DNA from 2 places in the Streptomyces sp. SP17BM10 genome. Region 2 is predicted to be linked to the other one. Evidence: riboswitches for the same ligand, from Rfam matches in the RefSeq annotation. Region 2 holds a riboswitch; the other holds the start of a gene.
The links. Region 2 has a riboswitch for glycine ahead of gcvT (glycine cleavage system aminomethyltransferase GcvT). Riboswitches for the same ligand answer to the same signal wherever they lie in the genome.

Region 1: it holds a riboswitch for glycine, as region 2 does, so the genes downstream of both, gcvP (aminomethyl-transferring glycine dehydrogenase) here and gcvT (glycine cleavage system aminomethyltransferase GcvT) in region 2, are expected to answer to the same signal.

Annotation. Positions count from the first base shown of each region.
Region 1 is NZ_JAQYXB010000409.1:12,623-19,127, reverse strand. It holds gene PUR71_RS03435 (hypothetical protein) at 1-229, shown strand, start outside; gene PUR71_RS03430 (DUF5999 family protein) at 601-792, shown strand; gene gcvP (aminomethyl-transferring glycine dehydrogenase) at 905-3,805, opposite strand; glycine riboswitch at 4,046-4,149, opposite strand; gene PUR71_RS03420 (PRC and DUF2382 domain-containing protein) at 4,302-5,408, shown strand; gene PUR71_RS03415 (MFS transporter) at 5,609-6,505, shown strand, end outside.
Region 2 is NZ_JAQYXB010000577.1:44,362-50,866, reverse strand. It holds gene PUR71_RS17320 (L-serine ammonia-lyase) at 1-108, opposite strand, end outside; gene glyA (serine hydroxymethyltransferase) at 264-1,532, opposite strand; gene gcvH (glycine cleavage system protein GcvH) at 1,629-2,003, opposite strand; gene gcvT (glycine cleavage system aminomethyltransferase GcvT) at 2,103-3,224, opposite strand; glycine riboswitch at 3,456-3,561, opposite strand; gene PUR71_RS17300 (enhanced serine sensitivity protein SseB C-terminal domain-containing protein) at 3,827-4,621, shown strand; gene PUR71_RS17295 (enhanced serine sensitivity protein SseB C-terminal domain-containing protein) at 4,738-5,670, shown strand; gene PUR71_RS17290 (ABC transporter permease) at 6,128-6,505, shown strand, end outside.

The DNA.
Region 1 (6,505 bases), on a different contig from region 2:
GCAGGGCTCCCGGGTGCGCCACCAGCCCCGCCTGCTGACCTTCCCCGGCCAGTACGCGACGGCACTGTGGCTGCACAGCCCCGACACCAGCCCGGCCGCCGACCTGCTGATCCCACTCGCCCCGGCCCCGCTCGGTGTCACCGCACACCGCGCCTACCCGGCCGCCGAGCTCCTCCCGCTGCTCGCGCGCGCCCCCCTCACCAAGCCACTGCTCCTCGGCACCTCCTGACCCGGGCACCCCTGGCGGCACCCCCTACCCCAGGGTTCTCCGGACCCCTCACTCACCCGGACGGGTTACCGTCCATGGCCCTGATGGGTCACCTTGCGCCTGACCCGTCCGTGCGAATTTCCCGCCCGACCCCACCTGAACGGGTGATCTCTGCCCGGGAGTTGTGGCGCATGTCACCAAATCGCTGCGCGCGCGTCCGCGTATGCCGACACTGGGAACCAGCGTGGAAGGACCACCTGTCCTACCCACTTGAGCGCCGCTCAACACCTGATCGGCGCGCGGACAGGATCCGACTGCGCGGCGGTTCCCGACGGCACGCCGTCGGAGGCCGCCCCACGGGGAGGATCGCAGAGCGAAGCGAGGGTACGCGTATGTGCCAGCACCGTCCTGAGTGCCCGTCGGCCGAGTCCGAGGACCGCGAGGCGGCCGTGCCGGTGGCCTGCCACCCGGAGCAGGGCTGGAGCCTGCTCTGCAACGGCGTCCTCCTGTTCGAGGACACCGGAGAGCTGCTGCCCGACGGCCGGGTGATCGCGCCGCGCCGCCCGGTCGCCCACGCGGCCTGACCCGCGGCCCGACCAAACGCACGCATCGCGGGCGGGGCGGCCCACGAGAACGGGCAGGGCCCCGGCGGACGTCACCACCGGGGCCCTGCCACTCACGCCTGCCCGACCGGACTCAGACGCCGTACTCGTCCAGCGGGGGGCACGAGCAGACCAGGTTGCGGTCGCCGTACGCACCGTCGATGCGGCTGACCGGCGGCCAGTACTTGTCCGCCGGGTTCACGCCCGCCGGGAAGACGGCCTCCTGCCGCGAGTAGCCGTGCGCCCAGTCGCCGGCCAGCGTGGCGGCGGTGTGCGGGGCGTTGCACAGCGGGTTGTCGTCGGCCGCCCACTCACCCGATCCGACCTTGTCAATCTCGGCGCGGATCGCGATCATCGTGTCGCAGAACCGGTCGATCTCGTGCAGGTCCTCGGACTCGGTCGGCTCGATCATCAGCGTGCCGGCCACCGGGAACGACATCGTCGGCGCGTGGAAGCCGTAGTCGATCAGGCGCTTGGCGATGTCGTCCACCGTCACGCCCGTCTCCTTGGTGAGCGGCCGCAGGTCGATGATGCACTCGTGCGCGACCAGCCCGCCCGGACCGGTGTAGAGCACCGGGAAGTGCGGGGCCAGGCGCTTGGCGATGTAGTTGGCGTTCAGCACGGCGACCTGGGTCGCGCGCTTGAGGCCCTCGCCGCCCATCAGCCGGACGTACGCCCAGGAGATCGGCAGGATCGCGGCCGAGCCCCACGGCGCCGCCGAGATCGGGCCGACGCCGGTGGCCGGTCCGGCCTCCTCCTGCAGCGGGTGGTTCGGCAGGTACGGCGCCAGGTGGGCGCGCACCGCGACCGGGCCGACGCCCGGGCCGCCGCCGCCGTGCGGGATGCAGAAGGTCTTGTGCAGGTTCAGGTGCGAGACGTCCGCGCCGAACTTGCCCGGCTTGGCGAGGCCGACCAGGGCGTTCAGGTTGGCGCCGTCCACGTACACCTGGCCGCCGGCCTCGTGCACCAGGGCGCAGATCTGGGTGATCTCGGTCTCGTACACGCCGTGGGTGGACGGGTAGGTGACCATCAGCACCGACAGGCTGTCGCGGTGCTGCTCGATCTTGGCCTTCAGGTCCTCGACGTCCACGTCGCCGTCGACGAGGGTCTTCACCACGACGACCCGCATGCCGGCCATCACGGCGGAGGCCGCGTTGGTGCCGTGCGCGGAGGACGGGATCAGGCAGACGTCGCGCTGGGTGTCGCCGTTGGCGTGGTGGTAGGCGCGGACGGCCAGCAGACCGGCCAGCTCGCCCTGCGAACCGGCGTTCGGCTGGATCGAGACGGCGTCGTAGCCGGTCACCTCGACCAGCTGCCGCTCCAGCTCACGGATCAGGCTCAGGAAGCCCTGGGCCTGGTCGATCGGCGCGAACGGGTGCAGCTGGCCGAATTCGGGCCAGGTCACCGGCTCCATCTCGGTGGTCGCGTTGAGCTTCATGGTGCAGGAGCCCAGCGGGATCATGCCGCGGTCCAGCGCGTAGTCACGGTCCGACAGGCGGCGCAGGTAGCGCAGCATGGCGGTCTCCGAGCGGTGGCTGTGGAAGACCGGGTGGGTGAGGTACTCGTCCTCGCGCAGCAGCGCGGCGGGCAGCGCCTCGGCGGACTCGGCGATCTCGACGGCGGGCACGCCGAAGGCGGCCCAGACGCCGGCCAGGTGCTCGCGGGTGGTGGTCTCGTCGGTGGAGACCGAGATCCGGTCCTCGCCGTCCTGGAAGACGTTGATGCCGTTGGCGCGGGCGGCCGCGGCGACCTCGGCGGCGCGGCCCGGGACGACGGCGGTGACGGTGTCGAAGAACTCGCCGTGCAGCAGCTCGACGCCACCGGCCCGCAGGCCCTCGGCGAGGGCGGCGGCGTAGCGGTGGGTGCGGCGGGCGATGTCGGCCAGGCCGTCCGGGCCGTGGTAGACGGCGTACATCGACGCCATGACGGCGAGCAGCACCTGGGCGGTGCAGATGTTGCTGGTGGCCTTCTCCCGGCGGATGTGCTGCTCGCGGGTCTGCAGTGCCAGGCGGTAGGCGCGGTTGCCGTCCGAGTCGACGGACACGCCGACCAGGCGGCCGGGCAGCGAGCGGGCGAACTCGGCGCGCACCGACAGGTAGCCGGCGTGCGGGCCGCCGAAGCCCATCGGCACGCCGAAGCGCTGCGAGGTGCCGCAGGCGATGTCGGCGCCGAGCGAGCCGGGCGACTTGAGCAGGGTCAGCGCCAGCAGGTCGGCGGCGACCGCGACGATCGCGCCGAGGCCGTGGGCCTGCTCGATGACGGGGGTGAGGTCGCGCACGACACCGGTGGCGCCCGGGTACTGGAGCAGCACGCCGAAGACGCCGCGCTCGGCGACCTCGGCCGGGATGCCCGCGGACAGGTCCGCGACGACGACCTCGACGCCGGTCGGCACGGCCCGGGTGTTGATCACCGCGACGGTCTGCGGCAGGGTCTCGGCGTCGACGAGGAACACGCCGCCCTTGACCTTGGTGACGCGGCGGGCCAGCGCCATCGCCTCGGCGGCGGCGGTGCCCTCGTCGAGCAGTGAGGAGCCCGAGGTGGGCAGCCCGGTCAGGTCGGAGACCAGGGTCTGGAAGTTGAGCAGCGCCTCCAGGCGGCCCTGCGAGATCTCGGGCTGGTACGGCGTGTAGGCCGTGTACCAGGCCGGGTTCTCCAGGACGTTGCGCAGGATCACCGGCGGGGTGAAGGTGCCGTAGTAGCCCAGGCCGATCATCGGCTGGAGCACCTGGTTGCGGCCGGCCAGCTCGCGCAGCTCGGCGAGGACCTGGGCCTCGCTGCGGCCGGCGGGCAGGTCCAGGCCCGTGATGGAACGGATCGCCTCCGGCACGGCGGTGGCGGCGAGCTCGTCCAGCGAGCCGTAGCCGACCTGGGCCAGCATCTTCTCCTGCGCGGCGGCGTCGGGGCCGATGTGGCGGTTCTCGAAGGGGCTGGCCTGCTCGAGCTCGGTGAGGGTGACGGCGCCGCTCGGGCGTCCCGCGTTCGACTGGGCGTTCATGGTGGTCGAGGCCTCCTGGTCACGGACCGGCGGGGGTACGCACGCCGGTCGGCCTGCACCGCTGCGGACAGCGGACGGGCCTGCTGGCGGGCGGACCCGACAGGCCTCCCCCTCTGTCATCGGGACCTGAGAGCTTCGCCCGCGCGGCGCGCCGTGGGCGCTCCGCCGGCTTGCACCGTCGGTGAGGGTGGTGGCCGTCGGCTCCCTCGCCGGCGGTCCTGCCCTGCTTTCCAGAGTGACCTATCCCACACGGTACGGATGCCTGAGAGATTCCGGGGAGGAGTTGCTCCTTCGGCGCCCCGACCAGCGGTTTTCGCCTTCGGGGACTCTCCCGAGCGGGCTCGGCGGTCGCGGCCCAGGGTACCAGCGGGAGCCCGTTCGATCACGGGTGTGTCCGGTCACCCGGGGTCTACGCGCGTCCCCCGAACGGCCCACCCCGCAGCCCGTCCGGACGCACCCCGCTCGCGGCCGTCCGGTTGATGGCTTTTGGTGTGAAGTGGCGGACGGCACGGGTGCTCCGGCCGCCGTCCTGCGGGCGTTCCGCAGGCGCAGCGCACTGGAGGAAAGAGTGCAGACCGATATCGACCCCCGCGACCTCATCGGCCACAAGGCGGTCGACCGCAACGGAGACAAGATCGGCACGGTCGACGAGGTGTACCTGGACGACGCCACCGGCCAGCCCGAGTGGGCCGCCGTCCGCACCGGCATCTTCGGCCGGGACGCCTTCGTCCCGCTCACCACGAGCGAGTTCTCCGGCGACGAGCTCCGCGTGCCGTACGACAAGTCGCTGGTCAAGGAGTCGCCGGACTTCGGCGTCGGCCAGCACCTGTCGCCGGCCCAGGAGCTCCAGCTCTACCGCTACTACGGCCTCGACACCCCGGTGAACGGCCGGCCGGTGAACGGCGACGCGGCGGGGCCCCCGAAGCCCGACCTCGACTTCGGCACCACCGCCGCCGCCACCACGTCGACCGTCGCCCCCACGACCACCCTCACCACCGCTCCCACCACGACCGCCACGGAGGCCGACATGCGGACCCTCAGCACCCCCGCGCCGGCAGCCACCCCCATGGCGGCCGCGACCACGACCGCCCAACCCCCCACCGCCCAACCCCCCACCGCCCAGCCCCTCGTCCAGCCCAAGCCCCGGACCGCGCCGGCGACCGGGGCCCCGTCCGCCCCCAGCGGCCCGGTGGAGATCACGTGTCGCGAGGAGCGGCTGGACATCTCCACCGAGTGGCACGTGCTGGGCACGGCGAAGCTGCGCAAGTACGTGACGAGCGAGCAGGTCGAACGCCGGGTCCCGGTGGTCCGCGAACGCGTCCGGGTGGAGCGGATGCCGGTGGGCGACGCCGAACGGGCGGCCCTCACCGAGAAGGAGATCGCCGAGGCGGTGGAGGAGGTCACCCTGCGTGAGGAGCGCCCGGTGGTCCACAAGTACCTCGCCCCGATCGAGCGGGTCCGCCTCGTCGTCGAGCGCTACACCGCGGAAGAGGTCATCCACGACGAACTCCGCCGTGAGAACGTCGAGGTCCACGACGACACCCCCACCGCCCCCAACGGCACCCCCGCTCCGAACGGCACCTCCCTCCGCCCCCTCTCCTGAGCCCCACCCGGCAAAGGCTCCCGGCCCCCACCGGGAGCCTTTGCCATGTCCCCGCCCCCTCCCCCAGCCCGCGTCAGGCACCCCCACCCCCACCCGACCACCCCCCTTTGCCAAACCTTAACCACTCGATATTTGACACTCTGAAGTATCTCCCTGCATGGTTATTTCAGTTCATTCACTATGTACGGGAGGAAGCAACCGTGAGTGAGGCACCTCAGCCCACCACCGCGGCCGAGAAGCAGAGCAGCAGCCGGGTCCTGCCGGCCCTCATCCTGGCGATGCTGTCGTTCAGCGTGGTGCAGACCGCGGTCGTCCCGATCCTGCCCTCGCTGGCCAAGGAACTGGACGTCTCCGGCTCCAACATCACCTGGCTGATGACCGCCAACCTGCTGTCCGCCGCCGTGCTGACTCCCCTCCTGGGCCGCTTCGGCGACCTCCGGGGCCGCAAGCCGATGCTGCTGATCTCGCTGGCCGGTCTGGTCGCCGGTTCGGCCCTGGCCGTCAGCACCCACTCGTTCAGCCTGCTGATCGTCGCCCGCGTCCTCCAGGGCGCCGGCGGTGGCGTGATGCCGCTGGCGATCAGCATCGTCCGCGACGAGCTGCCCAAGCAGAAGGTGACCGGCGGCGTCGCCGCCATCAGCGCCTCGATGGGCGTCGGCTCCGGCCTCGGCCTGGTGGCCACCGGTCTCCTGCTGGAGCACTGGAACTACAAGTCGATCTTCTGGATGGGCCTGGTCTTCGGCCTGATCGCCGTCGCCCTGGTCGCCTTCCGCGTCCCGACCGACCCGGTGACCGACAAGGAGGGCGGCGCCGACCCGCTCGGCGCCCTCACCCTGGCCGGCTGGCTCTCCGCCCTGCTGGTCGCGGTCAGCCAGGGCAACCACTGGGGCTGGACCTCCACCAAGACCCTCGGCCTGTTCGCCGTCGCCGCCGTCGTGGCCCTGATCTGGGGCGTCATCGAGGTCAAGGTCGCGCACCCGCTGGTGGACCTCAGCATGATGTCCCGCCCCGCGGTCGCCTTCACGAACCTGGCCGGCCTGCTGATCGGCTTCGGCATGTACGGCTCGTTCATGGTCATCAGCAACTTCGCCCAGACC
Region 2 (6,505 bases):
GGACCGCAGCCGCCGGGCGAACATCCGGGCGGCGCGCATCGGGCCGACCGTGTGGGAGCTCGACGGACCGATGCCGATGGAGAAGAGGTCGAAGACGCTGATGGCCACGGGGGACGTCCTTGTCTGGTCTCGTGGGAGGACATGGGTGGTGCTGCGCGGTGGGCGCAGCATGAGGAGGGGCACCGCGCGTCTTTCCAGTGTGCGCGGTGCCCCGGAAACTCCCGTGGGTGGCCGGCGTGAGGCCGGTCACCCACCCCCGGTGATCAGAGGTTCGGGTAGAGCGGGTACTTCTCGGCCAGCGCGGTGACGCGGGCCTTCAGGGCGGCGGCGACGGTCTCGTCGAAGGCCGGCTTGAGGGCCTCGGCGATGATGTCGGCGACCTCGCGGAAGTCCTCGGCGCCGAAGCCGCGGGTGGCGAGGGCCGGGGTGCCGATGCGCAGGCCGGAGGTGACCATCGGCGGGCGCGGGTCGTTCGGGATGGCGTTGCGGTTGACCGTGATGCCGACCTCGTGGAGGCGGTCCTCGGCCTGCTGGCCGTCGAGCTGGCTGTTGCGCAGGTCGACCAGCACCAGGTGCACGTCGGTGCCGCCGGACAGCACGGAGGCGCCGGCCTCGGCGACGTCGGCCTGCAGCAGGCGCTCGGCGAGGATGCGGGCGCCCTCCAGGGTGCGCTGCTGGCGCTCCTTGAACTCCTCGGACGCGGCGACCTTGAACGCGACGGCCTTGCCGGCGATCACGTGCTCCAGCGGGCCGCCCTGCTGGCCGGGGAAGACCGCGGAGTTGATCTTCTTGGCCCATTCGGCCTTGGAGAGGATGACGCCGCCGCGCGGGCCGCCCAGGGTCTTGTGGGTGGTGGTGGTGACCACGTCCGCGTAGGGCACCGGGTTCGGGTGCAGGCCCGCGGCCACCAGGCCGGCGAAGTGCGCCATGTCCACCATGAGCAGGGCGCCGACCTCGTCGGCGACCCGGCGGAACTCGGCGAAGTCCAGCTGGCGCGGGTAGGCGGACCAGCCGGCGATGATCAGCTTCGGCTGGTGCTCCTTGGCCAGGCGCTCGACCTCGGCCATGTCGACCTGGCCGGTCTTCTCGTCGACGTGGTAGGCGACCACGTTGTAGAGCTTGCCGGAGAAGTTGATCTTCATGCCGTGGGTCAGGTGACCGCCGTGGGCCAGGTTCAGGCCCAGGATGGTGTCGCCCGGCTGGATCAGCGCGAACATCGCGGCGGCGTTGGCCTGCGCGCCCGAGTGCGGCTGGACGTTGGCGTGCTCGGCGCCGAACAGGGCCTTGACGCGGTCGATCGCGATCTGCTCGACGACGTCGACGTGCTCGCAGCCGCCGTAGTAGCGGCGGCCGGGGTAGCCCTCGGCGTACTTGTTGGTGAGCACCGAGCCCTGGGCCTCCATGACCGCCACCGGGGCGAAGTTCTCGGAGGCGATCATTTCCAGGGTGTTCTGCTGGCGGTGCAGCTCGGCGTCGACCGCGGCGGCGATCTCCGGGTCGAGGGAGTGCAGGGACTGGTTGAGAACCGTCATGGTGTGGTCTTCCCGGGGCGAAGAGGAGGGACGGCGGGGCGGAGCGGGGGCGGGAGGGGGGCCGCCGCGCTGCGGCCCCCACCCGTCACGGGCCGGTCAGCCGCCGATGAAGGCGGTGTACTCGTCGGCGCTGAGCAGCTCGTCGGTGGACTCCACCTTGACCTTGAACAGCCAGCCGCCCTCGAACGGGGCGTTGTTGACCAGGGCGTTGTCGTCCAGGACGTCCTGGTTGACCTCGACGACCTCGCCGGTCACGGGGGAGTACAGGTCGCTGACCGACTTGGTGGACTCCAGCTCGCCGCAGGTCTCGCCCGCGGTCACCTCGTCGCCGACCTCGGGCAGCTGCACGTAGACGATGTCACCGAGCGCGTCCGCGGCGTGCTTGGTGATGCCGACCGTCGAGACACCGTCCTCGGCGGCCGTCAGCCACTCGTGCTCCTTGGTGTACTGCAGGTGCTGGGGGTTGCTCATGGCGTCATTCTCCAGGATGGGAAGCGGGTACGACGAAGCGGGCCGCCGCGCGGACGGCTTCGTCGCGGTTCAGTGGTGACCGAGGGCCCGGGAAGATCCTCAGCGGGCGCGCTTGTAGAACGGCAGGGCGACGACCTCGACCGGCTCGTGCTTGCCGCGCACGTCCACCGCGACGGCGCTGCCGGGGGCGGCGTGGGCCGCGTCGACGTAGGCCATCGCGATCGGCTTGCCCAGCGTCGGGGACGGCGCGCCCGAGGTGATCCGGCCGATCGGGGCGCCGTCGGCGGAGACGACGGTGTACTCGGCGCGCGGCACGCGCTTGCCCTCGGAGACCAGGCCGACCAGGACGCGCGGCGGGTTGGCCTCGGCCGCGGCGGCGGCCTGCTCCAGGGCCCTGCGGCCGATGAAGGCGCCGTCGTTGGTGGTCTTGTCGAAGCGGACGACCCGGCCGAGGCCGGCGTCGAACGGGGTCAGGTCGGTGGAGAGCTCGTGCCCGTACAGCGGCATGCCCGCCTCCAGGCGCAGGGTGTCGCGGCAGGACAGGCCGCACGGCACCAGGCCGTGGCCCTCGCCGGCGGCGGTCAGCGCCTGCCAGACCGGCTCGGCGTCGGCCGGGGCGCAGAAGATCTCGAAACCGTCCTCGCCGGTGTAGCCGGTGCGGGCGAGCAGGACGTCCCGGTCGGCCACCCGGGCCGGGAGGATCGCGTAGTACTTCAGGCCGGGCAGGTCGGCGTCGGTGGTCTTCGCGAGGATCGCGGTGGACTCCGGGCCCTGGACGGCGATCAGCGCGTAGGTGTCGCGGTCGTCGGTGACGACGGCGTCGAAGCCCTTGGCGCGGGCGATCAGCTCGTCCAGCACCAGCTGGGCGTTGGAGGCGTTGGCGACGACGAGGAAGGCGTCCTCGCGCAGGCGGTAGACGATCAGGTCGTCCAGGATGCCGCCGTCCTCGGCGCAGATCATGGTGTAGCGGGCGCGCAGCACGCCGAGGGCGGAGACGAAGCCGACCAGCGCGTGGTCCAGCATCTCGCCGGCCTGCGGGCCGGTCACGGTGATCTCGCCCATGTGGGACAGGTCGAACAGACCGGCCTTGGTGCGGACGGCGAGGTGCTCCTCGCGTTCGCTGCCGTAACGCAGCGGCATGTCCCAGCCGGCGAAGTCGGTCATGGTCGCGCCGAGGGCGCGGTGCAGCGCGTCGAGCGCGGTGAGGCGGAGGGACGACATGGCCTGGGAACTCCTCGGTCTGGGCACTCAGGGGTGCACGCGCCGGACCGGACCCGCTCGGGGACCGACTCCTGCGCGCGGGCATGCGGCGGCGTGGGTCTCCCCATCTGTCGTCGAACCTGAGAGCTTCACCGCGCAGCGGCCCGTCGCTGTTTCCAGCTTTCCGGACAGAATGGCGGCTTGCACCGTGGGTGGGCGCACGACAGGCCGTGCGCCGCTTTCCAGATGTGCCTAACCCGCGCGGTAGGGGGGCCTGAGAGATTCCGGGGAGGACTTGCTCCTTCGGCGCCGGCCGTGCCGCCAGACGGGGCACTCCGGACTCTCCCGCGCGGGTTCGAGCGGCCGGTATGGAGTTGGAGGGGCCGACTGCGCACGACGCCGTCGGACGCGCACATCATGGCACGTCCGCGGCACCGATGGGAGGGGGGACCCGGTCACAGGACGCGGAGGCGAACGCGCGCCCCTGGGGTCTGCCGCCGATCTCCCGCCTGCCGTGCGGGCGGACGACGGGACATCGCCGGCAGACCATCGACGGCAGACCCTAGACTGCTGCGCGTCGGCAGCAGTGGGCGGCCGACGGGCAGAGGGCGGTACGGCGGCGCATGGGGTACCCGGTGGAGCAGCAGCAGGGGTGGGGCGGCCCGGACACGCCGCCGCCGGGCGGAACCTGGCCGGCCAACGAGCTGGAGCAGGTGCTCACCGCCGCGCTGGGCGACCCGGGCGCGACGCCGCGGGTGGTCGAGGTGCTGGCCCGCAGCCAGGTGTGGATCCCGCTGCCCGCCGGGGGCGACCCGCGGGGGCAGGCGCTGGACCTGCCGACGATCGAGCTGGGCGGCGAACCGTACGTCCCGGTCTTCTCCTCGCAGGAGGTGTTCCTCCAGCAGGCGCCGGGGATGGCCTTCGCGATCGCCCCGGCCTGGGAGTTCGCCCGCGGGCTGCCGCTGGGCGTCGGGATCGCCGTCAACCCCGAGGCCGCGGTGGGCATCCCGGTGCCGCCGCAGGGCGTGGCCGAGCTGCGCCGCGGTCCGCGCGAGGACCGCTGGGAGGACCCCTCCGCCCCGACCGGGGGCCGGGTCGCGCTGCGCGAGCCCGTGCCGGGGGAGGACCCGGAGCACTTCCTGGCCGTCTGCCGCGCCGAACTCGCCGCCCTGCCGGGAGTGTTGACCGCGCGCCGCGCGCTCGCCAGCATCGAGGGCGAGCCGACCGTGATGTTCATCGGCGTGCAGCTGGACCCGGCCGCCCCGGCCGACCCGGCGGCGGTGAACGAGGCGCTCGGCCGCGCGCTGGGAACCGCGCCGCTGCCCGGCGGCGTCCACCTCGTGCTGCTCGACCTCGCGGACGATCCGGTGGTCGAGTGGCTGCTCACCCGGGTGCTGCCGTTCTACGCGCGGGTGTGACGGGGTTCGTTCGTAGGCACGTCGCCGTGGCGTCGGCCGGTGCCGCGCCATAGGGTGCGTGCAGACGGCCGACGGGCCGGCGGCAGGTGAGGAAAGAGGCGCGGCGAGGTGGGCGCATGAGTGCGGGAGCGGTGTCCGGTGGTGCACCGGGGCCCTGGGGCCAGGCACCGGCCGGACGCCCCGGCGCGGATCCGGGAGCGCTGGAGCGCGCGCTGCGCGAGGTCGCGCCGGAGCGCTACGAGGCGTACGAGCAACTGCTCCGCGCCCTGGCCGAGGGCCAGGTCTGGATGCTGCTGTGGCACGGCACCCCGGGCAGCCCGGAGGCCCAGTACGGGAACATGGAGATCAGCGGCCACGGCTACGCGCCGGCCGTCACCTCCCCCGAGCAACTGGCCGCGTCCGGCTGGGCGCGCGCCCACGAGGTCATCTCCGGGCGCGAGATCGCCGCGTCGCTGTACCGCACCCGCTGGGGGCTGTGGCTGAACCCGCACGCCCCGGGCGGCGGGGTCGGCGTGCCGTGGGCGGACCTGCGGCGGATCGCGGCGGGCCTGGACCGGCTGCCGGCCGGGCCGCTGCGGCTCGGCGAGCCGCAGGTGAACGCCCAGCAGTTCTTCGCGCTGCTGGAGCACCAGGCGCGCGAGGTGCGGGCCGTCCGGGCGCTGCGCCGGGCCTGGGTGCAGCCGGCCGTGGGCGAACCGTACCTGGCCATCGGCCTGGACCTGTACGACAGCTCCCCGCCGGCCGTGGAGGCGGTGCGCGCGCTGATGCAGCGGGCGATCGCGGTGGCCCCGGAGGGGCTGGCGGTGTCCACGGTGGCGATGGCCGACGAGTACGACCCGGTGGCGCTCTGGATGCGGGCCAAGGCGCGGCCGTTCTACGACCGCGAGGCGGCCGGGCTCGGCCGGCCGACCGGCGCCTACCCGCCGGTGCCGCCGCCGGGCCACCAGGCCCCGCCGTACTACCCCCAGCCGACCGGGCCGACCGGGCCGGGCTGGCACGGGCAGCCGCAGCCGCCCCAGCGGCCGTGGCCCGGATACCCGGGGCGCTGAACCGCTAAACCCGCCAAAACCCGATTCGAGAAGCCGACTTGACTTTGCGTCAGGTCGGCTTCGGCGTTTTCCGGACGACTTCGCGGCGGCGGGTGTCAGGCATCTTGACACGGTTATCACGGCCATGTGAAGAGGGATATGCCAATGATCGTGGAGGTGCATGCACGCAGATCACAGTTGGGCATCTCTCGCCTGGCAGGGCTGGCGCAAGCCAGTTCGGATGGCAGAGAGTTCTGCGCAACGCACCGCGCGAACTTCGGAACCCCACAAAGGTGAACGCGCACGCCGACCGCTCCAGCCACGCGACGCCCATCCCGCGTGGTGGCAGTGCCCTGTGCACGACGCACTGCCGCGAAACCCCGCTCCTTAGCACCTCCGCACGTCCGCATAGCCGCACCGCCGAAGCCGGCGACCGGCACCCGTGGGCCGGCCACCGTCGGCGAGGGGACCTACTGACATGACCGCATCCGTCACCACCGCCGGGAACGATCCGGAGGCAGCCGCCCCCGCGAGCCCGGCCAAGAAGATCGAGGGCCGCTCCCTCGGCCAGATCGCCTGGACCCGCTTCAAACGGGACAAACTGGCCGTCGTCGGCGGCGTCGTCGTGATCCTGCTGATCGTGCTCGCCGTACTGGCCAAGCCGATAGAGGGGTTGTTCGGCCTCGATCCGGACGCCTTCAACCAGGACCTGCTGGACGCCGACCTCGGCGGCCTGCCGCTCGGGGACTGGGGCGGCATGAGCTGGGACCACCCGCTCGGCATCGACCCCCTCACCGGCCGCGACCTGCTCTCCCGCGTCATCGAGGGGTCCTGGGTCTCGCTGCTGGTCGCCTTC